Regions from separate parts of the Nonomuraea sp. NPDC052129 genome, predicted to be linked through region 1. Evidence: riboswitches for the same ligand, from Rfam matches in the RefSeq annotation. Region 1 holds a riboswitch; each other region holds the start of a gene.
What was found. A riboswitch is a leader RNA that binds a small molecule or an ion and turns the genes downstream of it on or off. The one in region 1 is predicted to bind cyclic di-AMP.
Positions count from the first base shown of each region.

Region 2: it holds a riboswitch for cyclic di-AMP, as region 1 does, so the genes downstream of both, AB0L53_RS19150 (C40 family peptidase) here and AB0L53_RS03330 (CHAP domain-containing protein) in region 1, are expected to answer to the same signal.
Region 3: it holds a riboswitch for cyclic di-AMP, as region 1 does, so the genes downstream of both, AB0L53_RS47175 (CHAP domain-containing protein) here and AB0L53_RS03330 (CHAP domain-containing protein) in region 1, are expected to answer to the same signal.
Region 4: it holds a riboswitch for cyclic di-AMP, as region 1 does, so the genes downstream of both, AB0L53_RS21700 (hypothetical protein) here and AB0L53_RS03330 (CHAP domain-containing protein) in region 1, are expected to answer to the same signal.

Region 1 covers NZ_JBFAVX010000001.1:716,633-723,686, forward strand. Annotated here, with positions in the region: gene AB0L53_RS03315 (AAA family ATPase) at 1-1,170, shown strand, start outside; gene AB0L53_RS03320 (tetratricopeptide repeat protein) at 1,248-2,867, shown strand; gene AB0L53_RS03325 (hypothetical protein) at 2,908-3,114, opposite strand; cyclic di-AMP (ydaO/yuaA leader) riboswitch at 3,420-3,561, shown strand; gene AB0L53_RS03330 (CHAP domain-containing protein) at 3,748-4,245, shown strand; gene AB0L53_RS03335 (GntR family transcriptional regulator) at 4,433-5,089, opposite strand; gene AB0L53_RS03340 (extracellular solute-binding protein) at 5,220-6,512, shown strand; gene AB0L53_RS03345 (sugar ABC transporter permease) at 6,499-7,054, shown strand, end outside.
Region 2 covers NZ_JBFAVX010000007.1:240,044-247,097, reverse strand. Annotated here, with positions in the region: gene AB0L53_RS19165 (EamA family transporter) at 1-839, shown strand, start outside; gene AB0L53_RS19160 (NAD(P)H-binding protein) at 907-1,548, shown strand; gene AB0L53_RS19155 (helix-turn-helix transcriptional regulator) at 1,567-2,340, opposite strand; cyclic di-AMP (ydaO/yuaA leader) riboswitch at 2,452-2,588, shown strand; gene AB0L53_RS19150 (C40 family peptidase) at 2,592-3,191, shown strand; gene AB0L53_RS19145 (GNAT family N-acetyltransferase) at 3,217-3,912, opposite strand; gene AB0L53_RS19140 (alpha/beta hydrolase) at 4,031-4,255, opposite strand; gene AB0L53_RS19135 (nuclear transport factor 2 family protein) at 4,348-4,710, shown strand; gene AB0L53_RS19130 (LuxR C-terminal-related transcriptional regulator) at 4,750-5,001, opposite strand; gene AB0L53_RS19125 (BTAD domain-containing putative transcriptional regulator) at 5,114-6,961, opposite strand.
Region 3 covers NZ_JBFAVX010000035.1:42,839-49,892, reverse strand. Annotated here, with positions in the region: gene AB0L53_RS47200 (hypothetical protein) at 33-383, shown strand; gene AB0L53_RS47195 (DUF305 domain-containing protein) at 445-1,104, shown strand; gene AB0L53_RS47190 (C40 family peptidase) at 1,631-2,575, shown strand; gene AB0L53_RS47185 (BlaI/MecI/CopY family transcriptional regulator) at 2,725-3,096, shown strand; gene AB0L53_RS47180 (M56 family metallopeptidase) at 3,093-4,049, shown strand; gene AB0L53_RS47175 (CHAP domain-containing protein) at 4,388-5,119, opposite strand; cyclic di-AMP (ydaO/yuaA leader) riboswitch at 5,134-5,288, opposite strand; gene AB0L53_RS47170 (NlpC/P60 family protein) at 5,466-5,906, opposite strand; cyclic di-AMP (ydaO/yuaA leader) riboswitch at 6,465-6,611, shown strand; gene AB0L53_RS47165 (CHAP domain-containing protein) at 6,624-7,054, shown strand, end outside.
Region 4 covers NZ_JBFAVX010000009.1:82,979-90,032, reverse strand. Annotated here, with positions in the region: gene AB0L53_RS21730 (glucose 1-dehydrogenase) at 1-720, opposite strand, end outside; gene AB0L53_RS21725 (MarR family winged helix-turn-helix transcriptional regulator) at 788-1,216, shown strand; gene AB0L53_RS21720 (aldo/keto reductase) at 1,482-2,339, shown strand; gene AB0L53_RS21715 (PadR family transcriptional regulator) at 2,374-2,910, opposite strand; gene AB0L53_RS21710 (MDR family MFS transporter) at 2,967-4,415, shown strand; gene AB0L53_RS21705 (DUF5302 domain-containing protein) at 4,464-4,664, shown strand; cyclic di-AMP (ydaO/yuaA leader) riboswitch at 4,829-4,964, shown strand; gene AB0L53_RS21700 (hypothetical protein) at 5,146-5,886, shown strand; gene AB0L53_RS21695 (alpha/beta hydrolase) at 6,012-6,857, shown strand; gene AB0L53_RS21690 (hypothetical protein) at 6,923-7,054, opposite strand, start outside.

The DNA of each region.
Region 1 (7,054 bases):
GACTCTGGTGATCTTCCCGGCGCGATGAGTGAGGCCGCCGAGGCACTGCGGTACGACCCGTCCTGTGACCAGGCCAGGGACTTCATGGTCACCGCTCTCGAGAGACGGCCTTCCGGCGCTGAGACCGGCAACGCGGAGGCGGAGGCCGTGGCCGAACCGCGGCTACCCCGAACCGATGCCCCGCTGGAGGTGCCGCCGAAAGAGCGATTCGACTGGACGGCGGCGGAGAGCGACGTGGCCGGCCTGGTCGGGCCGCGCTTCGCCGACGAGCCCGCCGGCGCGAACCCGGATACCTACGAGACCGAGACTCCAGGACTGCGGCTGGCCGACATCGGGGGTATGGAGGACGTCAAGGATCGACTGGAGGTCGCGTTCCTGGCCCCGATGCGCAATCCTGAGCTGCGCGCACTGTATGGCACAAGCCTGCGCGGTGGCCTGCTGCTGTATGGGCCGCCCGGATGCGGCAAGACGTTCCTCGCCCGTGCGGTCGCTGGGGAGCTCGGGGCCTCGTTCATCGTGGTCGGCATCTCCGATGTCCTCGACCTGTATTTCGGCCAGTCCGAGCGGAACCTGCGCGAGCTGTTCGCCCAGGCCCGAAGGAAGGCGCCCTGCGTACTGTTCCTGGACGAGGTGGACGCCCTCGGCCAGAAGCGCAGCCAGTCTCGTGGCAGTGGGATGCGTACCGTCGTGAACCAGTTGCTGGAGGAGATGGACGGTGTGGCGGCCGACAACGAGGGTCTGTTCATCCTTGGGGCGACCAACCAGCCGTGGGACGTCGACACGGCTCTTCGCCGGCCGGGCAGGTTCGACCGTACGGTCCTCGTACTCCCGCCTGACCCGACCGCGCGGCGCTCGATCCTGGAGTTCCACCTGAGAAACCGGCCGGTGGAGAACATCGATCTGACTTCCCTCGTTGCTCGTACGGACGGATTCTCCGGCGCGGATCTCGGGCATCTGTGCGACACCGCAGCCGAACAGGCGCTCATCGCGTCATCGCGCAGCGGGACGGTCCGAATGATCGGCATGGCCGACTTTGAAACGGCCCTGAGGCAGGTGCGGCCCTCGACCGGCCCCTGGTTCGACGCGGCGAAAGGCGTCGCCATGTTCGCGAACGAGGGTGGTGCCTACGATGACCTGCTCAGCTACCTCAAGCAGCAGCGGATGATGTGACTTCGGGCTCGGCGGTGAGGCCGTCCGTCAAGACCGGATGCTGGTCGCCCTACGTATCACGAATGGCGGTATCTGACATGAACCACAGTGAGAAGGCTCTGGCAGCCGCCCGGAATCTCGTCGACCTGAGGCGCTGGCAGGACGCGCTCGATGCACTCGGCCCGGCGCTCGTCTCTGACGACACGGCGGCCGAGGCGCATCGCATGACCGCTCGATGCCTGTTAAGTCTGGGAAGGACGAAGGATGCCCACAACGCGGTCGTCTCCGCTCTCCGCATTGATCCGGGCAGCGAGTACGCGCATTACCTGCTCGCATCCGTTCTCCTCGGCCTCGGCCGGCGAGGGGCCGCCCTGCGGGCGGCGACAGAGGCTGCGAGGCTGGCGCCGGACTGGGTGCCGTCCCTGTACATCTTGGCGAAGTGCCGGCTGGAGGTGTTCGAACGCGACGAAGCTCAGCGAACCGCCGCGATGGCCGTCAGGGCCGATCCGCATGATCCGCTCGCCCATCTCGCGGTCGCCGAGGTAGCGGTCGGTCTGCTTCCGCTCGGCGAGGTGGAAGCGGACCGTGAGCGATGGGATGAGGCAGAACGCGCCTTCCGGACCGGCCTCGGGCTTGATCCGCATGATGAAGACCTCGCTCTCGGCCTCGCGCATCTCCTGTGCCTTCGCCACCGCTTCCTCGAAGCCGCGGAGATCTACCTGACGATTCTCCGGAGCAATCCGAGCAACGACTTGGCCCTGCGTGCGATCGGGCTTATCGGGGTGTCGTTCGGCCAACTTCGAAATGACTGGAACAATGCGGCTCCTGTGGGTGCGCGTTTCCAGATGGGTCTGGCAAATCTCGACTCACCGTCGATCGAGGCGCTCCTGGCCGACTTCATTTCGCTCGTGTCCGAGTCGCAGGAGACGGTGCGCGAATCATTGAGCCGGGCCACGAACCTGCTGTCGACTGTGAGCCGGTCTTTCGGTGGTGGTTCGCATCAAGCCGCGGAGCCGATGCCCGCTACGGACTTCGGCGTTCCCCTCTCCTCGGGATGGTCGGCCGTTGGGCTGCCCACGTTCACTTTTCCCTGGCACGCGCTGGATCTGACAGATGACCCCCTGCCGGCGAACCAGGTCGAGGTTGCGTCGCTTGCCGGACAGCTGCAAGATGCGGTGAAGCGGGTCGCGGAGTACGACGCCCGGATCAGGGCTCTGCTCTACACGAGCCGAGGCGTGTATGCGAAAGATGACGACGGCGCGAGGCTCCATGAGATTTTCGTGGAGATGAGTGCCCGGACCGGCAGGATCGCCGACATCTATCGTGACTGCGGAGACATTCTTCTCGAATTCTCACATGAAGCGTCGCTGGCCAGAGCCCAGGTAGTCAACGCGAGGCACTGGGCCGACCACGCGAACAAGGAACATGAGACGGCCGTCCAGATGTTCCTCTCTCTCCTGGCCGAGCCCCGGCCGCAGGGCGGCGGCGACTGGCGTGGGCTCGACGAATCTGCGGTGGAATCGTTTGCCGGGCGTCTTTCGGACTCATCCAGCATGGCCGCCGCTCGGCGCTTCGGCCGTGAAGCGCGTGAGTGGGAAGAGGAACGTCAAGGAGCCATATCCTCTGCCAGGAACGCGATGGAGGTGTACCGCGAGGCCGAAGCTGGATGCGTGCAGGCCCTTCGCCTCTTGATCGGCAAGTACCGGCCGGCTGCGTGACCCGGAGGTCATGGCGGCCGGGCGGGTCCGGTGTCTTCTGTCAGTGGCAGCGCAAGTCGAACCCGGTACGCCTCCTGAACGCACTCCTCGGCCAGGTCCAGATCTGCGCGACGCGCACGGTCGCGGCGAGCACGAAAGCCCACTCCCGCCGATGCGCGTCGGCCACCGCCTGACCCGCCTCCGCCCGTCCCACCTCCGTTTGGCCCGCGTCCGTTTGGCCCGCGTCCGCCGCGGCCGTCATCGCCATGAGGGTCTCCTTGGCTGTCTGTCCGGTCGGTACGCCTCTACATCGGACAGGCGAGGCGAATTCGACAGACCGTACGCGAACCTTTTCCAGATGCGCCCTGGCGCGACTTCACCAAGGTACCCCCGCTACTTGACGGATCGACGAGCCGGCCGTGCTGGGCGTGGCGATTTCATTGCCTGGAATTACCCAGGTCAGGGGTGCGTTAGACCCCTCTGTGCGCCTGGCCTAGACAGCGAGTATGCCTCTGGCCGCGCCGCCAATGTCCGAGTACGGACGTCATACCCATCACATGCATCACAGGCAATCACCTGTGACCGCTGAACCCGCCTGTGCGCGGGACCGGGGACCCATGTCTCGATCGGGGCTAATCGGCACGTCAACGTGCTGTAGGGCAGCTTCCACGCCCGAGCCCGTCAGCTAACCCGGTAAGCGGAATGGAAGCAAGGAGTAATCACCATTATCCGCACCCCCAAGATCAACTATGCCAAGATCGCGCTCGGCGCGACCATCGCCGCCGCCGCCCTCGGCGCCCACACCGCTGCGAACGCCGCCACGGCCCCCGCATGGCACACCCCCATCGCGGCTCAGGCCGCCCCCGCCTCCGCGCAGGGCGGCAGGAACGGCGAGGCCCAGGTGAACGTCACCGCCCAGCAGGTCCTGAACCTGGCCAAGGCCCAGGTCGGCACGTCCGAGGACGCCAACGGCGGCGGCACCAAGTTCCAGAAGTGGTACGTGAACTCACCCCGCGCCGCCGAAACCGTCCAGCGTGACGGCGGCAGCAGGCAGGACTACCTGAACGCCGCCTGGTGCTCGATGTTCGTCTCCTGGGTCGGCGAGGAGAGCGGCGCCCGCCCCCAGATCGGCTGGGACGCCTACACCGTCGCCCACGCCAAGTGGTTCGCCGCCAACCACCGCTGGGGCACCGTGGCCAAGCCCGGCGCCGTGGTCTTCTACTCCTGGAGCGGCAGCAAGGACTTGAGCTCCATCAGCCATGTCGGATTCGTGGTCAAGGACAACGGCGACGGCACGATCTCCACGATCGAGGGCAACACCGGCAACGGCAAGGTCGAGCAGCGTGTCCGTCCCACCTCTCAGGTCGTCGGTTACGGCTACCCGCACTACGCCGCCTGACCCGCACAGAACGCGTTCGCGGCCGCGAGCCTCAGCACCCGGCCGCGAGCCTCAGCACCCGGCCGCGAGCCTCAGCACCCGGCCGCGAGCCTCAGTACCCGGGCTCAGTACCCGGTCGCGAATCTCACGGCAGTGAGCCCGGCCGCGAACCTCAGGCGTCCGGCCGTGAGTTTCACGGCTGTGAGCCTCACGGCAGTGATGCGAGCATTCGCTGCCCCGCCGACCGCAGGTGGGCGGTCATCGCGTCCGCCGCGGCCGGGCCGTCGCCCGCCACGACCGCCCGCACGATGGCCTCGTGCTCGTCGCGCGTGAGCTCGGCGGCGCCTTCCCTGGCGTAGAAGATCCGGAAAGCGCGCGAACGGACGAACAACCGCTCCAGCGTCTCGGCCACGACCAGGTTTCCCGACATCTGGGCGAGTTTGCCGTGCAGGAGTTCGTCGGCCTTGGCCAGCACGGCGAGGTCGCCGCCCGGCACGTCGACCTGCCGGCGCAGGAACGCCCGGTCCTCCGTACGAAACTCCTCGGCGGCGCGGCGCGCGGTGGGAGGTTCGAGCAGCAGCCTGCACTCGTAGAGGTCGGAGATCGTCTTGCGGTCGGGCAGGTCGGCGGCGACGAAGCCGCGGTAGGGATGCTTGCTGACCAGCCCGTCCGCCTCCAGCCGCCCCAGAGCCTGGCGGATCGGCGTGTTGGAGATCTTGAGCTGCGTGGCCAGAGCATCGATCTTGACCCGGCTGCCGAGCGGAATGTGCCCGCTGAGCAGCATTTCTCGCAACACGTCGTAGACGTCGTCGGCGAGCACCTGCCGCCGTGGGAGCGCCAGTTCTGGCGATGGGGAGTCAGTCATCCAAGCCTCGGGGAGTCGGTCATCCAAGCCTCCTGGCGTTCCACCCTAGCGGCACATGGGGTTGACGTCGGCGTAACGTGCATGCAACATCTGACTTCAAACATCGTACACGATTATGTCGAGGCCAGCTGTGATCAGAGTTCGCATCCCCATAACGGCGTGCCTCGCAGGCGCCCTGCTCACCGCCTGTTCGTCCAGCACGCCCGCAGCCGTCGGCGGGGCCATCACCGAGGACCGCGACGCGACGCTACTGGTGTGGAGTGACCCCACCCGGCTGGCCGGATTCGAGCAGTTCAAGAAGACCCACCCGAACTTGAAGATGAAGGTCGAGACCTACGACGGGCAGAGCCTGCTGACGAAGATCCAGCTGTTCAACCGCACCGGCAAGGGCTGGCCGGACGTCGTCTTCGCGGGGCAGCCCAACGTGGTCTCCCAGTTCGCCGGGAAGCTGAACTACGCCCAGCCCCTCGACTCGCTGCTGCCCGGGCAGATCCGCAAGGACTTCGGCACGGCCAACGCGCCCTGCGAGGTCGGCGGCAAGCTGTACTGCCTGCGCAACGACCTGGCCCAAACCGTGCTGTGGTACAACAAGCCGCTCATGGAGCGCTTCGGCTACCAGCTCCCCAAGACGTGGACCGACTACCGGGCGCTGGGCGAGCGGGTGGCCAAGGAGCACCCCGGCTATGTCATCGGCAGCGCGGGCAGCTTCTTCACCTACTACGACTACTTCTGGTCCAGCGGCTGCCCGATCCAGCAGGTGACCGGGCCGGACAAGGTGCACATCAACCTGAAGGACGCCAAGTGCACCCGGGTCGCGGACGTGCTCGACCCCCTGATCAAGAACGGATCGGTCACCAAGGCGGGGCTCTTCGACCCGGAGATGGCCAAGCTGGGCAAGGAGGGCAAGGTCCTCATGCTGCCCGGCGCCTCCTGGCTCGGCGACTACCTGTTCAAGCCCAAGGACCTGTTCGCCACTCCCAACGGCCAGATCGCCGCGGCACCATACCCGTCCTGGGACGGCGAGACGACCAACTGGTCCGGCAGCGCGGGCGGCGGCGTCTACCTGGTCTCCCGCCACTCCAAGAACATGAAGGGCGCCGCCGAGATCATCCAGTGGATGACCACCGACGCCGGCTACCAGAAGAGCGCGCCGACCTACCCCGCCTACGGCCCCTCGGCCGACGCGTGGGCCAAGCGGCTGGCCGCTGACCCGTTCTACGCCGCCGACCCGTTCCCGGTCATGCGTGAGCAGGCGGCCAAGGTCAACCCGGTGCAGCAGCCCACCCGCTATGACGTGGAGGGGGCCTTCACCCAGACGGTTGTCCCCGCGATCCGCTCCGGCGGCACCGTCGGGGCCGGCTTGGACGCGCTGCAGACCGAGCTGGTGAACCTGGCGAAGGCCCAGGGCTATGACGTCGGGTAAGTTGTTCGGCTGGCTGTGCGTGGCCCCGTACCTGATCCTGCTGGTGGTTTTCGGGATCGGCCCCATCCTGTACGCGCTCTACGAGTCCCTGAGCGACCCACGGGCCTATGTCAACGCGACCGCCGACTTCCGGTTCCTGCCCGCGGTGGGCAACGTGTCGCTGTTCATGGCGCTGTACCTGCCGGTCATGGTGATCGGCGTGCTGCTGCTGGCCCTGTTCGTCCAGGACCAGCGTCCCCTGTACGGCACGACGTTGCGGCTGGTCTACATGTTGCCGGGCGCGGTCACCGGCTCGGCCAGTGTGCTGCTCTGGTACGTCATGCTCCAGCCCGCGCTCAGCCCCTTCGCGCCCCTGCTGAGCGGCATGGGCCTGCGGACCGGCAACGACGTGCTGAAACCGGCGCACCTGGTGGTGATCTTCGCGTTGATGGCCTTCGCCACCGGGTTCGGTCAGTGGGTGGTCATCATGTACGGCGCCCTGCAGGGAGTGCCGCAGGAGGTGCTGGAGGCCTCCAGGATGGACGGCTGCACCTGGTGGCAGA
Region 2 (7,054 bases), on a different contig from region 1:
TGCCGCCCGGCCGCCCGCTCCTGGCCGCGGTCGTCCGGGCCCTGCCCGCCGGGCTGCTGCTCCTCCTGCTCACCCGGCGCCTGCCGCAAGGGGTGTGGTGGTGGCGCGCGTTCGCGCTCGGCGCGCTCAACATCGGGCTGTTCTTCGCGCTGCTGTTCATCGGCGCGTACCGGCTGCCCGGCGGGGTGGCCGCGACCATCGGCGCGGTGCAGCCCCTTCTGGCCGCCGGCCTGTCCTCCGGCCTGCTCGGCGAGCGCCTGTCCGCGCGTACGGCGATCGCCGCCGTGGCGGGTGTGGCCGGTGTCAGCCTCCTGGTGCTGCGGGCCGACGCCCGGTTGGACGCCGTCGGCATCGCCGCGGCGGCCGGGGGCGCGATCGTCATGGCCACCGGAGTCGTCCTCAGCAAGCGGTGGACCTCACCGGCGCCCCTGCTCGCGACCACCGGCTGGCAGCTGGTGGCCGGCGGCCTGCTGCTGCTCCCAGTGGCCCTCCTCGTCGAAGGACCGCCGCCCGTCGCACTGACCCCGGCGAACCTGACCGGGTACGCCTACCTCGCCGTCATCGGCTCGGCCGTCGCCTACTCGCTGTGGTTCCGGGGGATCCGCGCCCTGTCCCCCACCCACGTCACCTTCCTCGGCCTGCTCAGCCCGTTGGTCGCCACCGCGCTGGGGTGGCTCGCCCTCGGCCAGTCGCTCACCATTGCCCAGATCGTGGGCGGGCTCGTCGTCGTGGCGGCCCTCATCGCGGCCCAGACCAGCCGCCCTCGTCGCGGCCCAGAGCAGAAGCCGCCGGGTCAGGCGGACGCGCCCGCTCGTGACCGGCTGATCCCCACGCCCTGACCGTCCGATCCGCACCCTCTCATCCCTCACATCCCTCACATCCCTCACTGCCGATCAAGGAGAAATCATGCGCATCACCGTGTTCGGAGCGGCGGGCAGCGTCGGCGCTCGTGTGGTCGCCGAGGCGCTGTCCCGTGGCCACGAGGTCACCGCCGTGGTACGCGACCCGGCCCGCTTCCCGTCACTGCACCCCGGCGCCCATCCCCAGGTCGGCGACGCCGCCCATGTCGAGGACGTGACCAGGCTCGGCACCGGTCAGGACCTCGTGATCAGCGCGACCCGCCCGCCCACCGGCCGCGAGCACGATCTCGTCACGACCGCCAAGGCGCTGCTGGCGGGGCTCGCGGGGACCGGCGTCCGGCTGCTGCTCGTCGGCGGGGCGGCCGGGCTGACCGTTCCAGGGTCCGGCGGGCGTACCGTGCTCGACGACCCGCGCTTCATGTCCGACGCCTACCGCGACATCGCGCTGGCCTGCAACGACCAGCTCGAAGCCTGCCGCGCGGAGACCGGCGTGGACTGGGCGTACCTGAGTCCGGCCGCGGTGCTGGCGCCGGGCGAGCGTACCGGCGTCTACCGACTGGGCGCCGACGAACTGCTCTTGGACGCCGAGGGGAACTCGGCGATCTCCATGGAGGACCTCGCGGTCGTACTGCTGGACGAGGCGGAACGGCCCGGGCACCACCGGGTCAGGTTCACCGCCGCGTACTGACGCCACCCGGCGGCGGCGTCAACGGTTCCCGACCAGCCGGGTGGTCTCGTCGTCGGCGGGGAAGTACGCCTCGACGGCAACCCCTTCGAGCGTGATGTCGAATGCCGCGCCGAACGTCGTGATCGTACTGAAGAAGCAGAGCTCGTCCCCCCGATGCGTGATCCGTACGGGCAGCGCGATGTCGGCGGGGTCGGGCAGCGGCGCCTCGCCATCGTCTCCATAGGCCAGCAGTTCCTCGTAGAGCGCGCTCAGCTCCGGATCCCCCGCACGGGCGACCTGCCTGGCGAGCCGGGGCAGCAGGAAGCCGCGGACCTGCGCCAGGTTCCGCACCCGCGGCGCGAACCCGTCCGGGTGCAGGCCAAGCCGCATCATGTTCACCGGCGGCTCCAGGAGGGCCGGGGCCACGTCGTCGAGGAAGACGTTCATGGCGTCGTTGGCCAGCAGCAGGTTCCACCGGTGGTCCAGGGCCATCGCCGGATACGGCTCGTGCCCGCGCAGGATCCGCTGGAGCGCCTCGTGCGCCTTGCCCAGATCGGGGTCGTCAAGCGGGCGCTCGGGGTAGATGGGCGCGTACCCGGCCGCGAGCAGCAGCCGGTTGCGCGCGCGCAGCGGCACCTCGAGCTGTTCGGACAGGCGCAGCACCATGGACCGGCTGGGGATCGTCCGCCCGGTCTCGACGAAGCTGACGTGGCGCGCGGACACGTCGGTCTGGAGGGCCAGGTCGAGCTGCGTGAGCCCGCGTCGGTGCCGCCAGTCCCGCAGCAACTCCCCTATCGGCTGATCCATGTTCATACCGGCCGGTTCTACCTGGCCCGCCGGGGTGGTGTCGATTACCTGTCATGTCATGCCCGCCTGGTTGACGCCCGATTTTAGGCAGTTTACAAGTCTTTGACCGTTTTGTTAGTGTTCGTCCCGCCTAATCCACTCACCTGCGTGGAGCCGGGGACCCAAGTTCCCTCTGGGGCGAATCGGCATCGCCGTAGGGCCACTTCCAGGCCCGAGCCCGTCAGCTAACCCGGTAGGCCGTATGGAAGGACACAGCAGTGGCTCCCCTCGCCATCTGCCTGGCGGCTGCCGTCGCCGGGCTCACTCTGGCCGCTCCAGCTCACGCCGACCCCACCACCCCTGCCGGCCCCACCACCCCTGCCGGCACCGAGAGCAAGCCCGTCCAGCAGACGAGCCAGACCACTCCGGCCTGGAAGGTCGCCCTCAAGTTCGCCATGAAGAAGCGCGGTATCCCGTACGTCTGGGGCGGGACCAGCGACAGCGGCTACGACTGCTCCGGGCTCATGCTCAAGGCGTACAAACACGCCGGGATCGAGTTGCCGCGCACCACGACGGAACAGTACGCCGCGTTCTCCAAGAAGATCTCCTGGGCCCACCTCAAGCCAGGCGACCTGGTCTTCTTCCACGGACTCGGGCACGTGGGGATGATCTCGAGACCCGGATACATGGTGCACGCACCGCACACCGGAGACGTGGTCAAGGAGGAGAAGCTCTCCGACTGGCGCAGGGACTCCTTCGCGGGCGCCGTACGGCCGGACCCCAAGGGCGTGCGGCTCTCCATCGAGCAACGCAAGACCACCATGCTCACCGCCGGCCTGTGGCCAACGGCGGGGGCCCTGCGGATCAAGGTACGGTAGCGCCCCGGCTCAGTGACGGAAGCCGTCACGGCGTGCGGAACCCCCGGAAGGTCACGGGCTTGCGGGTCTCGAAGCCGAGCCGCTCGTAGAGGGCGATCGCGCCGGTGTTCGCCTCGGCTACGTGTATGAAGGGCCGTTCGTCACGAGCCACGATCCGCGCGACGAGCGCACTGACCAGGCGGGCGGCATGGCCTCGCCCGCGTGCCTCGGGGGCGGTGCAGACGGCGCTGATCTCGGTCCACCCCGGCGGCCGTAGTCGCTCACCCGCCATCGCCACCAGGGTGCCGTTGTCGCGGACGCCGAGATAGGTGCCGAGTTCGCGAGTACGCGGCCAGAACGGCCCCGGCTTGGCCCGCGCGACGAGGTCGAGCATCTCGGGCACGCTGTCCCTGCCGAGTTCGACCACCTCGGTGCCGGTCTCGGCAGGGCGGCGGCTGCCGCCGGACCAGGTCATCTGGCGGCCTTCGAGGACGAAGACCGGCTCCCAGTCCGGCGGTGGCACCGATGCGCAGCTGAACATGTCGGCGAGCTCGCCTCGGCCGAGCAGCCGGGCGAGGTCGGCCCACTCCTGCGGATCCGGGTCGGCGGTCACCGCGGAGAAGGTCGCGACATCCGGCTGGTACGTGGCCGCCCCGCCGAGTAGGCGGGCATGGTGCGCGTGGTGACCGCGCAGTGATGCGCCCACCGGGTCATCGAGTGCGGTGGCGTCCCGGTTCGCCATGGTGCTGTGCCTCTCGTGTCGTACGGGGCTGACGCTGGCCCAGCTGGACAGCGATCAGGTCCAGCCGGTCATCCTACGGGCCCAAGGCTGTGGCACCTCTCGGAACAGATCCTGATGTTCAGTCCGCGTGGCAGGTGATGTCGGCGGCGGGCAGGGTGCCGTCGCCGAAGTAGGTGTTCACCGCGTTCTCCACGCAGGCGTTCGGCAGGCGGCCGAAGATGCCGTGCATGCGCACATCCTGAAGGGTGACCAGGCGGTCTCGGCGCCGGCGACCCCGGTCCCGGTCATCACCCCGGCACCTACCGCCAGCGCGGCGAGCACAGCAGCCACCCGTTTCATTCATCGTCAACCCGAGTTGCTTCTTCGCCCGAGCATCGGGGGAAAGTACATCCCAGGTAATCGACACCACCCCGCGGCCGCTGTCAGCGTTCTCCCATGACGAGCAGCAAAGAACTGATCATGTCCGGCTTCGCGGAGTTCGCCGCGGGCAACATCGAGGTGCTCCAGACGCTCCTGAGCGAGGACTTCATCGAGCACAGCCCGGGCAACCCATCGGGCAGGCAAGCCTTCATCGACTTCATCAGGGACTCCCCGCTGGCCACCTCCCGGCTGGAGCTCAAGCGGGTCGTGGCGGAAGGCGATCTCGTGGTGATGCACTATCACCTGATCCCCCGGGAAGGCGGGCGCGGCCTGGCGGTCGTGGACTTCTGGCGGGTCGAAGACGGCCTGATCGCCGAGCACTGGGACGTGGTCCAGCCGGTCCCCGAACCGGCGGAGGTGCCACACGGCATGTTCTGACGCGGCTCCCACGACGATCCTTGGGAGCAGCCGGGTTCCTCAAGGAAGCGGCTCGGATGCGCCCGGTGGCCAGATGCCGACGTCCAGGAGCTTGTGGGCATAGGAGTACGCCACGAGCTGGCTCCGGTTACTGCAGGCGAATCGGTCGAGGAGCTTGCTGATCCGCTCCGCCACCGTATATCGGCTGAGTTTCAGCTCGCGGGCGATTCTTGTCGTCGTATATCCCCTGGCCAGCAGGACGATCAGCCGCGTGTCGCGATCAGTTATCAGATCGTCGAAAACAAGATCCATAGCAAGTCCCGATTCGGATCGCCTTGGCCAGAGGCGCCTCTGGTGAAAGCACCTCTGTGTGCAAGCTAGAAGCGTCTGCTTAATCAGCGGTATGGCCGGACCATGCGAGCGGTTAAGGATCGGCCCTGGCCAGCTGCCCTTGGAAAATCTCCTCGTAGAGGTTCCTGAGTACGGGGCTGGGGTCGATGCCGAGTTCGGCCACGAGATGCCGGCGTACGGTCTCGAACTGCGAGAGCGCCTCCGGCGCGCGGCCGCAACCGGCGAGAGCGGTCATCCTCGCCGCCACGAGCCGCTCTCGCGCGGGAAAGAAGGGCACCAGGTCGTCGAGCCGGTTCAGCACCTCGACGTGGCCGCCCCGCTCGATCTCGAGTTCCGCCCAGTCCTCGTTGACCGTGAGGTACAGGTCGGTGAATCTGCCGACCGCCTCATCGACCAAGGCGACACCCGAGAACTCCGCGAGCGGCTGGCCGCCCCACAGGCGCAGGGCGTCGTCGAGCGCGGTCAACGCGGCCTCGGCGTCGCCTCTGCGCCGCATGTCCCGGCCGGCGCCGGCCAGTCGCCGGAACCTGAGGAGGTCGAGCTCGTCCGGCCCGGCGTCGAGCCGGTATCCCCAGCCTTGGTAGGAGATCCGGTCCCCGAATCTCCGCCGCAACGCCGAGACGTAGACCTGCAGGTTCTTGCGTGCCGTGGGGGGTGGTCGTTCTCCCCACAAGGAATCGATCAGCTGGTCCGTCGGAACCACCTGGTTCGGGCGGGAGAGCAGGATGGCCGCCAGCAGCCGGGCCTTCCTGGCGCTGACGTGCACGAGCGTGCCGTCCACCCGGACCTCGAGCGCGCCGAGCACGCGGGCGTCCAGGCGCGAGGTGCTGGCTTTCGCCAGCTTGATCCGGTCGGTGCCCAGCGCCAGGAATCCGGCCAGGTCGATCGGCGCCGAACCCGCCCTGGCCACCTGGCGGTGGAGTGTACGCACCGTGGAAAGCGTGGCGATGGAGACGTCGTTGACCCCGGCCTTGGCTTCGAACCATCGCCAATCGCCGTCGCGATTGACTTCGAGGAACACCGGTCCTTGCCTGGTCAGCAGGAAGTCGAAGGCGCCGTAGCGCAGGCCCCAGATCCCGGCGAGCCGGTGCACCGCCTCCACCACGGGCTCCGGCGCCGCCGCTGGAGAGACCGTGACCGACGCCTCGTCGCGCCAGATCGCCTCCGGCGATGGTTTGCCGACGCGGAAGGCCCGGATCTCGCCATCCACGAAGTAGACGCGCAGCTCCGCCCAGTGGTCGACGTACTCCTGGACGATCATGGGCGCGTCCCGCGCGGGCAGCTTCCTGGCCGCGACGCCGGCCACGATCTCCGGGAAGACCCCGTGCAAGGTGCCCGGTTCGGTCTCGACGAAATGCTGGTCGAGGGCCTTGACGATGACCCGGTCGCTGGCCAGCGCCGCGCTCGCCGCCCCCAGGTCGGTCGTGGCGATCGTTCGCGGGGTACGGACCCCTGCCTCCGCCGCGTCGTCCAGCTGAACCAGCCGCCCCAGATCACTGCCACCGGGCAGCCGGGCGGCTGACAGCGACGACAGCTGGTCGATGAGGGCGGCCCACGAGTCGGCCCGGAACAGGGACGGCGCCGAGCCGTTCTCCCCCCGCACGGCCCGCGGTGAGAAGTGCCGTACCCAGGTGACGGTGGGGATGATGCGGCGCCCGTTCACCGTCAGCGAGCCGTCGTCGAGCCGGGTGAGGATCCGCAGGTCGCCGATCGACCCGGCGTCGATCCGCACACTCGGCACGCCGAGCGTGCGCAGCCCGCGCTGGAGCACGGCGAACTCGTTGATCCCCGCACGGTCCACGAGGACCACGCACGGCAGGGCGGCCGCCGGGTCGGTCTCCTCCGGGAGCTGCCAGGTCACGCCGGGACTTCCGGCCGGCATGCGCAGGGTGTACGGAACGCGCGAGGGAACCGGGTCCATGTGCCGATGATGATCACACGCGGCGTGATCACACAACGTGCCCTCTGTCGTTCGGCATAACGTCCCGTATAGCCCACGTTTGTGGGGTTGTGT
Region 3 (7,054 bases), on a different contig from region 1:
ATGAGGCGGAAGATTCCCGGTTGGGAGGTGACATGAGCTGGACGGGCCGACGCTGGATGGTCTGGCTGCTGCTCGTCACACTCACCTCCGGCATCGTCGCCGGGCACGTTCTGGAATGCCAGGATCGGTCGGGGCACACGAGTTCGCAGCTTGTCGCATCCGGCTCTCCAGGCGATGGCGCCAGGGTGGCCTGCGCCGCATCTCACGGACCCGCGTCGATGTGCGTAGCCGTACTGACCACGGCGATCGCCTTTCTGCTGGCCCTGGCATTGCCGAGCGAGCGGCGCAGTGACGCCCGTGATGGTCGCGGCTGGAGGCTGGTACAGCAAGGGAGGGAGCCACCGGCGGCCGATCTGGCTTTTCTTTCGGTTCTGCGGATTTAGGAGGGTCGTTCCAATCCGACCCGTCCTATCCGATCCCCCATTTCCGAAGGAGAGATTCCCCATGACCGTCGCACACCGGATCACCATGCTCACCGTCGCCGGAATCGGCGCCGTCGCCCTGCTCACCGCCTGCGGCTCATCCACCCCCACGACCACCGCCGCCGGTGCGGGAGCCGCTCCGGCCGCCTCGTCGAACGACGGGGCCAGCGCAGATGTCACGAACATGGACGGCATGGACATGTCCTCGTCGAAGCCCAAGGCGGACTTCAACGATGGCGACGTGATGTTCGTCCAGATGATGCTCCCGCATCACCAGGAGGCCCTGCGGATGGCCAAGTGGGCCCAGACCAACGCCTCCAACGCCAAGGTCAAGGATCTCGCCATGAAGATGCAGATGGAGGCGCAGCCGCAGCTCAGCAAGCTCAACAACTGGCTCACCGCCTGGGATAAGGAGCCCATGGCCGACGACGACCCGATGATGACGTCGATGCCCGGCATGATGTCCTCCGCCGAGATGACCAAGATGCGGCAGATGAAGGGTGGCATGTTCGACCGCATGTTCACCCAGATGATGATCAGCCACCATCAGGGCGCCATCAAGGTGACCCAGAACGAGATCGCCAGGGGCAGCAACGCCAAGACGAAGACGATGGCCAAGACCATCCAGACGAGCCTGCGCAGCGAGCTCGCTGAGCTGAAGCAGCTGCTCCCGACGCTCTAGCCGCGGCGGATCCCGTACGGCGCCCGGCCGTACGGGGCCGAGGCATGCCAGATTCAACCAGCGGCTTTGACCTCGGAGGTCACGAAGCTGAGTTTCACTCCGCTGACCTGCCCAGTGACCTCCCAGAACCTTCCCTTCCGAAGAACGGACCGAGCGTCTGGCCAGAGGGCCGGGGAGCGCTCGGCAGCGTCACAGAACAGCCACCGGAGGTGGCGGCCGTGCGCGATGGGATCGTGGACGTGGACGACGTGGCTACAGGTGGCGCCGTTGTGGCCCGTGATGTGTGTCCGCGATGGACGAACAGCCCGCCGACAGCAGGGCAAGTTGAGCACCTGAACACTCCGGAGATGGCGCGCGTATCCACACATGGGCGGCGGCCTTCCGCTATGCCGGGTAGTACGTCCCGCCCTCGAGGCCAATCGACTCGAACAGGCTAATAAAACCCTTCACTTCGGTACTATTCGCCCCAGATCTTGGATGTTTACGAGGAGGCATCGTAGTGGCTGCGCCGACAAGGCTTGGGCAGATGGCAGGGGCCACAGCGCTGGCATTGGTCACATTAGTCTCCGCCCCCGGCACCGCCGCCGCCGCGCCGTCACCTGCCAAGGCCAGGGCCAAGTTGGTGAAGCTGAACGAGCGGGCCGACAAGGTGGTCGAGCAGTACAACCAGGCCACCGAGGCGTACAAGAAGGCCAAGCAGAAGTACGACGCGGCCAACGCCGACCTCGGCCGCAAGACGGTGCGCTCGGACGCCCTGCGCGCGGATCTCGTCACGGTGGCGGTCAACCAGTACCAGTACGGCGGCTTCGAGAACTGGCAGACCTACGCCGGCCAGGGCGAGACGCTGAGCAGCATGGCGGCACTGGGCCAGATCGCCACCGAGCGGTCGGCCAAACTACGGGCGTACGAGGACAGCATCAAGGACCTGCGCGACCGGCGCAACGAGGCCAAGAATGTCCTGGCCGAGGCCGACAAGGCGCGCGAGAAGGTGGACGACGACAAGACCGAGGTCGAGAAGCTGATCGCCCAGCAGACCAAGATCCTTCGCAAGCTCGGCGCCTTCAAGTCGGGCAATCCCAACAGCACGGGAATCAAGTACACCGGCCCGGCCTCGGGCAACGCCCGCATCGCGCTGCAGTTCGCGTTCGCGCAAGTGGGCAAGCCGTATGGGTACGGCGCCAATGGGCCGAACTCCTACGACTGCTCCAGCCTCACCCAGGCCTCCTGGCGTACCGCCGGGGTCGCCATTCCCCGCACGACGTACACACAGTGGGCCTGGGGCGCCAGTCGTCGCGTCTCGCTGGACGCCCTCCAGCCTGGGGACCTGCTGTTCAGCAAGGGCCTGGGACATATGGGCATGTACGCGGGCAACGGGAAGATGGTCCACGCGCCGCAGACCGGAGACGTGATCAAGGTCGTCGAGCTCGACGACTACTGGCGCAACCGCCTCCTCGGCGCAGTCCGCCCATAAAGCCGCCGCCGAGCCCCGCACGTCGAAATGGCGCTGGAAGTACTGGCAACGTGGAGCTATGTGCGTTGTCCACAAGGTTGCACACTGTGGCCCCGTATCAACGATCCCAAGTAGCATGAAAACAAATCGCGGCAGGAGGCCACAAGAAGATGCGGACGTTGGGCGACCTGGAGTCGGTGATCATGGACCGGATGTGGTCGTACCACCGCCCCGCCGCGGTGAGAGACGTGCTGAAGGATTTGCGACAGGATCGCGAGATCGCCTACACCACCGTGATGACCGTGATGGACAAGCTCTACAAAAAGGGCCTGCTGAAGCGCGAGCCGGTGGGTAAGGCGTACGTGTACAAGCCAGTCGGCACCAAGGAGTCCTACACCGCCGAGCTGATGCGCGAGACGCTGGCCAGCGGCGGTAACCAGGCGGCCACGCTGGTTCACTTCCTTGAGCGGCTGACCCCGGAGGAGGCTGCCGCGCTGGAATCCGCCCTTCAGGTGTTCCCGGCGCACACCCGTCGATCATGACGGTCGCCCTGGTCCTCGTCGTCTACGCCGTGGGTGCCGCCACGGTGTTGCCGCGACTGCTCGTCAAGGCCGCCTGGGCCGAGCGGGCCCCCCGATTGGCGATCTCCATGTGGCTGGCCGCGGACATCTCCGCGGTCCTCTCGGCGGTGATGGCCGCGCTGAGTGCCGCGATCCCCGGCGACGCGGTCGGGCACGGGTTGGCCAGGCTGTTCGAGGTGTGCAAGCAGTTTCTCGGCCACGGATCCGACGTCGACGTGGCCTCCGCCGGATTCCGGCTGGCCGTCCTGGTCAGCGGGTTCATCACCGCACGGACTGTGTTCTGCGTGATCAGGGTGCTGCTGACCTCACGGCGCGAGCGTGCCCGGCACTCGGAGATGCTGAGCCTGCTGGGCCGGCGTGACGGCGAGTTGGACGCGGTGGTCCTGGAGTACGACGAGCCGCTCGCGTACTGCCTGCCCGGCAGGGCGAACAAGGCCGTGATCACCACGGCGGCGCTCCACGCTCTGCCGCCCGAGCATGTGGCCGCGGTGCTGGCGCACGAGCGAGCCCATCTCCGGGGACGCCACCATCTTCTCCTTGCCCTGGCTGAAGGCCTGGCCAAGGCATTTCCTGCTCTCCCGCTGTTCGCAACGGCCAAAGCGGAGGTGGCCCGCCTGGTGGAGTTGCGGGCCGACGATGTGGCCGCGGGACAGCATCCGCGCCTGCACCTCGCCGCGGCTCTGGTCGGTCTGGCCACCGGGCGGGTGCCCGCGTTCGCGCTGGGCGCTGCAGGCGAGAACGCGTTGAGCAGGGTGCGCCGCATGCTCAATCCGGCCGCGCCGCTCCACCGCCGCGAGCGGCTGGTGGGCACGGTGGCCGTCACCTTGTTCCTCGCAGGACCGGCGGCTCTGGCGGTGTTTCCGGGGGTGAGCGCGCTGATCGCGCATCATTGCCACACGCTCTCGCTGCTCTGAGCTCAGGCGTACAGCAACTCCTGATCGATCACGAGGGCCGCGGTGACGCCCTGACCGGCGGCGATGATCACCTGGCCAGCCGGGGAACGGCATGGACGCCCGCCTGGCCATGTCGCCGGCCGCGAAGACTCCCTTCACCGAGCTCTGCCCGAACTCGTTGACCTCCACCAAGCCGTCCTTCAACATGGCGCAGCCCAGTTGCTTCGGCAGGTTGCTGCGCTGGCGGACACCCGACCCGCAGCGACTGGTAGCCGCCACCGAGGACGGCACGGTCTATGGGTCCAAGAACGGCGGGCCGGACTTCACCGCCGCCTTCCGCCCTGCCAGATCATGAACCGCTACGCCATGATCGAACGGTGACGGCCGGCATACCGCTGCTGCCTGCCTCTGGCAGAGCTTCGACGTCTCACCTGCCTGACCACGACGGCAACGCAAAGCACGCCCGCGAACACGACCCCAGACACCGCGATGCTCTCCGTGGAGGCCGTCGGCAGGACGACATCGGTCTCCTGCGCCTTCCCCGCCGCCTGCACGACCCCTTTCCGGACCAGAGGCGTCCGCGGGTTGCCGCCCGTCAGGACGAACGTCTCACCCTCCCCGAACTTCTCCTTGACCTTGCGGGGAAGGCCGTAGCCGACGACCTTGCTCTGGTCCCTGTCCTTGCGCTTGAGCCACACCTTGTCGACGTTGGCCTCGATCGTGGAGATCTGGTCTCCCTGTACCTTCTCGACGATGCCCGCATGGTCGATCCGCTCCACATCGCGTGACCCGCTCCAGTCGTAAAAGACGATGGCGCCGGGCTCCGGCTTGTCACTCCAGGCGTCCTGCTCCTTGAACCACTTGGCGTGGTCGACGGTGTAGGCGAAATCCCCCACGTACTTCTCGACGCCCGCCTGGTTGGCGGCCCAGGTAATGAACATGTCGCACCATGGGGCGGTCTTGAAGTAGGGGTCGCTGTTGTCCACGTTGGCGTAGTACCAGTTACCGAACTTGCTGTAGCCGTCGGTTTTCTCGCGATAGCCGAGATTTTTCTGGGCAGCGTCGAGCAGCCCGTCCACAATGGATGGCATAGGTCCGGGGTTTGACCCTTTCTCCTTATGGCCTACCGGGTTAGCTGACGGGTTCGGGCCAGGAGATGACGCCCTACCGCCGCATCCGTGGCGGATTCACCCCATGCGTGGATCGCTCCAGGCTCTGGTTCCCCCGTTCCCGCGGCGCGGGCCTCGGCACCAGCCGGCCGCCTCCACCGCGAAGGCAAGTCACCGGCAAGTACGAAGGACTGTAGTAGGTAGAAAGGGTGACTGGTTACCGAAATGAGATTTTTGGCATAAAAGATCTATCCAACGCAGACCGACCAATACCGTGCGCTACACGTTGTTATACGCAAGGCAAGCACCGCAGCGGGTCAACGCGTGATCACTCAATCACCCTCACCACGCCTGCGAGATTGCGCGTGTGGGCGGGCACCAGTTTGACGACGTCCCCCGTCCGCCGGGCTTGGATCATCTTTCCGTCGCCCCAGTAGATCGCGGCATGGGAAATGTAGCCCGGGTTGGTGGGGTCCAGCCGCCAGAAGATCAGGTCACCCGATCGCATCTGGGAAAACGGGACCCGGGGTCCACTGGCGAACTGCTGATGCGTCACCCGCGGCAGCCGAATGCCCGCCCTGCCAAAGGCCCACTGGATCAGGCCGGAACAGTCGAAGGCGTCAGGTCCCTCGGCGCCCCAGACATACGGGGCGCCCAGTTTGCTCTTCGCCGCCGCGCACGGTCGGCTTGGGCGTGTAGGCCCGGAAGGTCGATGGTTCCACCCCCACCGTTCCCACCCTCCTACCGCCGAGCGGTATCGCCGCCGCATCGACGATCTCCATGGAGCTCACGCCTTTGCGTACTCGAACCCGCTCGATCATTTGTTCAGGCAGCGGACGATTCGCGACCACAAGCAGGTGTGGCTCCCGCAGACGGTCGAGGGCCGCCACAACGGGCGGTTCAGGCGCCGGCGAGGCTTTGCCCGGCTTCCCGGGTCCAGCCCGAAGACGCCGGGGCGGCTTCGCCGGTCGCTCGTAGTCGACGAGGGCTAACATCCCCGCTACCAGCGTTGCAACCACGAGTCCGGCCACTAGGTACACCGCTCGGGGCAGCACGCTACTACGGTTCATAGTCACTGCGACATTATGCACAACCCGAACAGCGACACAGCGGCCCACCGCTCAGGCACGGCACCACGCCGTGGTAAAGGTAAAGGATTAATGGCTGAACCCTAGGCCACACAGGGCATTGGGGTCGGCTTCCAAAGGTTTCGCTTGCGCTGGCCATTTGGCTTGCATACCTTTACAGGCCCAAGGCCGCAGCGTTCCGATGGTGGCCTGTAATGCCGAGACCGCGTCTCGTCTGCACCGGCGTTGTGTGCAGATCGTAGCCGCGGCCGCCGAGTCCGCTTTCTCGCGGAGCCGGGGATCCACTTTCTTGGGGTGAATCGGTGCGCCCGTCCCAACGGGGCTCCGTAGGGCACTTCCACGCCCGAACCCGTCAGCTAACCCGGTAGGCGGCATGGAAGCAAGGAGCCATTCCCCGCATGTCCAAACACCTCTTGCCGAACTACGGCAGGTCCGCCCGTAAGCACGGCCTCACCCTCGCCGCAGCGGCCGTGGCCAGTGCACTCATCACCAGTACGCCCGCCTTCGCCAGCGACCACGCCAGCGAGACCCAAACTGGCGTCTCGCGGTCTGCGACTTCCTCCCAGCCCCAGCGCCAGGTCACAGCGGACGCCGTGCTGAAGCTGGCCCAGCAGCAGGTGGGGACGACGGAGAACGCCAGCGGCGGCGGCACCCGATTCCACAGCTGGTACATGACTTCCCCCAGGGCCCAGGAGACTCTGGCCCGCGACGGAGGAAGCCTTCAGGCCTACGCCAACGCTCCGTGGTGCGCCATGTTCGTCTCTTGGGTCGGTGAGCAGACCGGCGTTAGGCCGACGATGGGATGGGACGCCTATACGGTCACATGGGC
Region 4 (7,054 bases), on a different contig from region 1:
TCCGGTGATGAACGACGACTGGTCGGAGCAGAGCCACACGACCGCCGCGGCCACCTCTTCTGACCGGCCGACGCGCCGCATGGGCGTCGACAGCCCGGCCAGGCGCTGCGCCTCCTCGCCCGCCGCCTCCAGGTGATGGGTGAGGATCGGACCGGGGGCGACCACGTTGACGCGGATGCCCTGGTCGGCGTAGTCGAGCGCGGCCACCTTCGTCAGTCCGATGATCCCGGCCTTGCCCGCCACGTACGCGCTCAGGCCCGCGTGGCCCTGGAGACCGGCGAGCGAGGCCATGTTGACGATCGACCCGCCCCCTGAGGCGAGCATGGCCCGGATCTGGTACTTCATGCCGAGGAAGGTGCCGCGCACGTTCGTGCGGATGCCCCGGTCGAACTCGTCGGGATCGATGTCGGCCAGCGGCGCGGGCATCGGCCCGTCAGTGGCGTTGTTGAAGGCCGCGTCCAGCCGGCCGAAGGTCTCCAGCGCCCGCTGGACCAGCCGCTCGCTCGACGCCGCGTCACCGACGTCAAGGGACACGGCCAGCGCTTGCCCGCCGTCGAAGCGGATGTCCGCGGCGACCTGTTCGACCGCCTGCGTGTCGCGGGCGCCGAGCACCACGGCGGCGCCGGCCTGGGCCAGGGCCTGGGCGGTGACGGCGCCGATGCCGCGGCTGGCCCCCGCCACGACCGCGACCTTGCCATTGAGGGAAGGGTTTGGCTGCATGTCTTTGACGATAGATATCGAAGCATTAGATGTCAAACGATTAGATGGCGCTGCTAAACTTGGCGGCATGATGCCACCCTTCCGGCCACCGATCGGCCTGCTGCTCACCAACACCGCCAGGACCGTGAGCCGGGCCTTCGACGACGCGCTCGCCTCCGTCGGCGGGTCGGCCCCGGTCTGGCAGATCCTCATCTCGATCAAGTCCCGGCAGCTGGGCAACCAGCGCGAGCTCGCCGAGGCAGTGGGCATCCAGGGGGCGACGCTGACCCACCACCTCAACGCGATGGAGAGCGGCGGCCTGCTGACCCGCCGCCGGGACCCCGCCAACCGGCGCGTCCACGTGGTCGAGTTGACCGAGGAGGGGGAGCGGTTGTTCCACCGGCTGCGTGAGGTGGCGATGGCCTTCGACATCCGCCTGCGCACGGGGCTCAGCGAGGAGCAGACCGCCTCGTTCGAGGAGATTCTCACCCAGCTAGCGCAGAACATCCGCGACTAGACAGGCGGTCGGACCGGGCTCAGCCTGCGGGTTTCGGCCGATCCACGTCGGGAAGCATGGCCCACGGCCCCCGCCCGCGGGAGGTGGAGACGTATGCGCATCGAGGTGACGCCTGACGGTCCCTACGTGGTGACCGGATCGGTCCCCATGACCAGGCAGGTCATCGGCGCCGATGCGATGGGCCAGTCGATGGAGTGAGTCCAGGGCGAGGACTACCCTGACCCCGGTTCGACTTCACCTCCGCGGCCTGGGGAGGATGGGTTTCATGAACACACGATCTATCGGCCAGACCCGTGTCGGCGCCATCGGGCTCGGCGCCATGCCCATGTCCGTAGCGGGGCACATGCCCGACGAAGCCCAGTCGATCAAGACCATCCACGCGGCGCTCGACGCGGGAGTCACCCTCATCGACACCGCCGACGCCTACACGCCGTCGGCCGACCAGGTGGGTCACAACGAGCGGATCGTGGCCAAGGCCCTGGCCAGCTGGAGCGGGGACACCGGCGACGTGCTCGTGGCCACCAAGGGCGGTCACACCCGGGTGGAGGGCGGCGGGTGGCAGGTCAATGGCCGGCCGGACTACCTGGCCGAGGCGTGCGAGCGCTCCTTGAAGGCGCTGGGGGTGGAGGCGATCGGGCTCTATCAGCATCACCGGCCCGACCCCGCCGTGCCGTACGAGGAGACGCTCGGCGGCCTGCGTGACCTGCTCGACGCGGGGAAGATCCTGATGGCGGGCATCTCCAACGCCAACCCGGAACAGATCAGGCTCGCCCACGAGATCCTGGGCGGCCGGCTGGCCAGTGTGCAGAACGAGTACTCGCCGAAGTTCCGGTCCAGCGAGCCGGAGATCGACGTGTGCGCGGAGCTCGGGGTGGCGTTCCTGCCGTGGTCGCCGCTGGGCGGCATCAGCTCGGCGGGGGAGCTCGGCGGCAAGCACGCGGCGTTCGGCACGGTGGCGGCGGCGCGGGGCGTGTCGCCGCAGCAGGTCTGCCTGGCCTGGGAGCTGGCGCGCAGCCCGGTGGTGATCCCCATCCCCGGGGCGAGCAGGCCGGAGAGCATCGTCGACTCGGCCGCCGCGGCCGACCTCGTCCTCACCGCTGAAGAGCTGTCCCTGCTTTCTTAACTGGACGCTTTCATAGCTGGACGCTTTCTTAGTCCTACTGCAGGTGGGCTGGGGCCGGCTGGTCGGCCGGCTCCAGCCCGCGCAGCTCGGCCAGGGTCTCATCGGCCCAGGCGAGCGCCGAACGGCCCTGTGTGAGGCCGAGATTGAGCGCGTACCGGCCGAGCCTCGACCCGTCCTCGGGTTTGCACTCCAGGACGGCCAGCCGCTGCTGGAACCCCGCCCTGATGCGCTCGACCACCGCGATGGCCGACTCCCTGTCGAGCAGCGGAAGCAGGAACGCCTGGAGGGCCACCTCGCTGCGTATTGCACCGACCGGTTCGTGCTCGACCAGCCAGGAGCGCACCTGCTCCGCGCCCTCGGGCGTGATCGCGTACATCTTCCGTCCGCGCGCCCCCTCCGACTCGACCGCCACCAGTCCGTCGGCGGCCATCTTCACCAGCTCCGGGTAAATCTGCGTGTGCCCGGCCTGCCAGACGTGATTGAGCGACCGCTCGAAGGATTTCGCCAGGTCGTAGCCGCTGGCCGGCCCCCTGGCGTCGAGGAGCCCGAGCAGCGCGATCCGTAGGGACATGTCGGCAAGCATACCAATGGGTTGACATGTCAATCCTTACATGTCACTCTCCACACGTGAATATTGACACGAAGCGCAGAGGCGATGGCCTCCTGCTGGTCGCCGTGCTCGGCGGCATGTTCTTGGGAATGCTCGACCAGACGATCGTTGGTACGGCCCTGCCGCGGATCATCACGGAGCTGGGCGGCGTCGATCTCTACACCTGGGTCGTCACGGCCTACCTGCTGACCTCGACCGTGACCGTGCCCCTCTATGGAAGGCTGTCGGACCAGCACGGCAGGAAGCCGCTGCTGTTGATCGGCATGTCCGTGTTCCTCCTGGGCTCGGCGTTGTGCGGGGTGGCGCAGGACATGACGCAGCTCATCCTGTTCCGCGCGTTGCAGGGCTTGGGCGCGGGCGCGCTGCTGCCGCTGTCGATCGCCCTGGTGCTCGAACTGTTCCCGCCGGAGAAGGGCGGGGCGCGGGTGCAGGGCGCGATGGGCGGGGTGATGGCGCTCAGCTACCTCGCCGGGCCGTTCCTGGGCGGGCTCTTCACCGACCATGCGAGCTGGCGCTGGGCCTTTTATGTGAACGTGCCGATCGGCCTGGTGCTGATCGCGATCATCGTGCTGCGCCTGCCGCGCCAGCCGGGACATGGTGGCGGGCGGCCTGACTACCTGGGCATCGGGGTCTTCACGGTGGGCATCAGCGCGCTGCTCATCGGCCTGACCGAGAAGGGGCTCGACGGCCACACGTGGACCAGCGTGCCGGTGATCGGGCCGATCGTGCTGGCTCTGGTGTCGCTCGTGGTGTTCGTGGTGGTGGAGATGCGGGCCGAGGCGCCCATCATGCCCATGCACCTGTTCCGGAACCGTACGTACACGCTGGTCAACGTGACCTCCTTCTTCACCGCCTTCTGCATGTTCGCCGGTGTGGTGTTCCTGCCGCGTTACTTCCAGGAGGCGCTCGGCGCCAGCGCCACCGAGTCGGGGCTGCGGATCTACCCGCTGACCCTGGCCATGGTGGTGGGCAGCATGGTCGTGGGCGCGCTGATCAGCCGGACGCGCGTCTACAAGCCGTGGCTGGTGGCGGCGCCGTTCCTGCTGGTCGTGGGCACGCTGCTGTGCGCCGGTCTGACGCTGGACACGCCGCCCTGGGTGCTCGTCGGGTGGATGGCGCTGATCGGTCTCGGCATGGGCCCGATGCTCTCCGGCCTGACCGTGGCCGTGCGGGACTCGGTGCCGCCCCAGTACATGGGTACGGCCTCGGCCAACCTGACGTTCTTCCGCCAGATCGGCGGCTCGGTCGCCCTGGCGCTGGCCGGCACCGCCTACACCTCTGTCATCGCCACCGAGGCGCCGCTGCACGGACTGGCTGCCGCGCACGCCTCGGCCGCGGCCCTGGTCATCCCCTCGCTGGGTGTCGCGGGCGCCCTCGTGGCGCTGGTGGCCCTGATCGCCATGCCCGGTGCGCGGATCGACCGGGAAACGCCCCAGTCCAAGGTCGAGGCCAGTTTCGCGTCCTGAGCGCCGTCATGGGAAGCTGGTTCTTGTCCCCAACACCAGGAGGTCCTCATGGCGGAAACACCGGAGCCGGAAGTCGACGAAACTCCCGAGGACGAGATGAAGCGCAAGTTCCGCGAGGCGCTGGAGCGCAAGCGTAACCAGCATGCCGACTCGAGCGCGGGTGGCAGGGGCAACGACCCTTCCAAGATTCACGGCGCTCACGGGCCCGCCGCCAGCAAGCGTTCTTTCAGGCGGAAGAGCGGCGGTTGACCTGAGCTTTTCTGGGGGTACGGCATGCCGTACCCCCTTTTTTCTTGACCTCCTAGGTAGATCTTCGCCCGTTTCATGGCCTTATGTTTGCCTTTGTCCGGTTCGGTACCTATAGTTCATGGAGTTACCAGCCGGTGACTTTGGGGCTTCAACAGGGGAGTACCAACCGGCAGGCGCCGAATCCCGCTCGCGGGAACCGGGGAACCAAACGTTCCTTAGGGGTGAATCCGACCGCGGTCGGTAGGGCATCTCCACGTCCGAACCCGTCAGCTAACCCGGTAGGCGAGATGGAGAGGACACCTACCGCATGCGTTACCCCCGCGTCGTGCCGCCAGCCCGCGTGTTGTCGTCCGCTGACTGACCGGCACCTTCCCCCCGCTCTTCCACGCTCCGCGTAGCGCCCGTTTGGCGTTTTGCCCGGCTACGCACACCTTTCGCGAGCGCAATCCCCTTGTTCCCGTATAAAGGACTTTGCTACTCCATGTCTGTTCGATCTGCCATGCTCACCGCCGCCGTCGTCGGTGCGATCTCCATCGGCGCAGGCACCGCCGCACACGCCGATTCCGGCAGTGACAAGAAGGTCCTGCTCAAGGGCAAGACCACCGCGTCCTACTTCTGGGACGACTCCTCCGGCCGCGCCGGGGACACCGGGCTGCCGGCCAGCGGCAAGCCCATGCAGAAGGGGCTCGCCGCCAGCCCGAGCTGGCCGCTCATGACCGAGGGCTACGTCGTCTACAAGGGCAAGAAGATGCCCTTCTTCGTCGGCGACCGCGGCCCGGGCGTGCCGTCCTCCAGCGGCGTCATGCTCGACCTCGACGCCAAGACCTTCGCCGCCCTGACCGGTGGCCGCTTCAACTCCAGCACGCTGGGCGTGGACGGCAACGGTGGCGCGGGCCACATCAAGATCGACTATGTCATCACCAAGTGGGGTAGCGGCCCGGGCAAGAAGAACTACCCGCAGCCCTTCTCCACCGGTGCGTACGCCGTCGTGGACCACAACCCCGCCAAGCCCCCGAAGATCGTGGCCGAGGGTGACAAGCCCGCCGCGGTCAAGCCCGCTCCCGCCAAGGCTGTGCCGGTGGCCGCCAAGAAGGCCGACAAGGCTGAAGAGAAGGTTGTCGAGTCGAACGCCATCGGTGGCGCCGCCGCGGCGGTCGCGCTGGCGATGTTCGGCGGCTCGACGGTCGGCCGCGACCGGATCCGCAAGCTCGTCCGGCGCTGACGGCCGTCAGGTCCGAAGACGGTCTTGCTGACGGCCGTCAGGTCCGGAGCCGACGGCCTTGATGGTCGTCTATTTCGGAGCTGACGGTCTTTGCGTCGCGGGAAACAGAATGTCATTCTGACCTCGTGACCACGCTTGCAGCCGCAAACGGCATCGAGATCGCGTACGAGACCTTCGGCTCACCCGGCGGACGTCCCCTGCTCCTCATCATGGGGCTCGGCGCCCAGCTCATCCACTGGGACGACGAGCTCTGCGAGCTCCTGGCGGAGCAGGGCCATCACGTCGTCAGATTCGACAACCGTGACTCCGGACTCTCCACGCACCTGCACGACGAGGGCGTTCCCACACTGGGGACGTCCTCTTCGTATCTGCTGGACGACATGGCCGACGACGCGGCCGGGCTGATGGACGTCCTCGGCTGGCCCGCCGCCCACGTCGTGGGCGCCTCGATGGGCGGGATGATCGCCCAGACGCTCGCCATCCGGCACCCCGAGCGGGTGCTGACCCTTACCTCGATCATGTCGACTCCCGGCCCGGACGTGGCCCCGCCCACGCCGGAGGCCAGCGCGGTGCTGCTCGCCGCGCCCCCGACCGATCGGGACGCCGTGCTCGCCCAGTCTTTGAGGACCTGGGCGGTGATCGGCTCGCCCGGCTTCGACATGGACCGGGAACGCATCCTCCGGCTGTCCGGCCAGGCGTACGACCGGTGCTTCGACCCGCCGGGCACGACCCGGCAGCTGGCCGCGATCATGGCCTCCGGTGACCGCACGGAGCGGCTCGGCACGCTGGGGATCCCCGCCCTGGTCATCCACGGCGAGGCCGACGCTCTCGTCCCGGTCGCCGCCGGCCACGCCACGGCGGCGGCGATTCCGGGCGCCACGCTGCTGACGTTCCCCGGTATGGGCCATGACCTGCCCCGGCCGCTCTGGCCGGACATCGTCGGCGCCATCACCAAGCTCACCACGAGCTGACGTAAGGGATCGGTGGAGGTCGGTGGCTCGTGTCCGCCGCGCCCGGACGCGAGCCACCGGATCTCTCAGACCTCCAGCTTCTCCTCGATCCCGCGGAGCTGGTGCCGGGCCAGCGCCAGGTTGGCCCGTGCCCGATCCAGTGCGAGATAGAGGAAGAGCCCCTTGCCGCCGCGGCCGGTGATCGGCCGGATGATGTG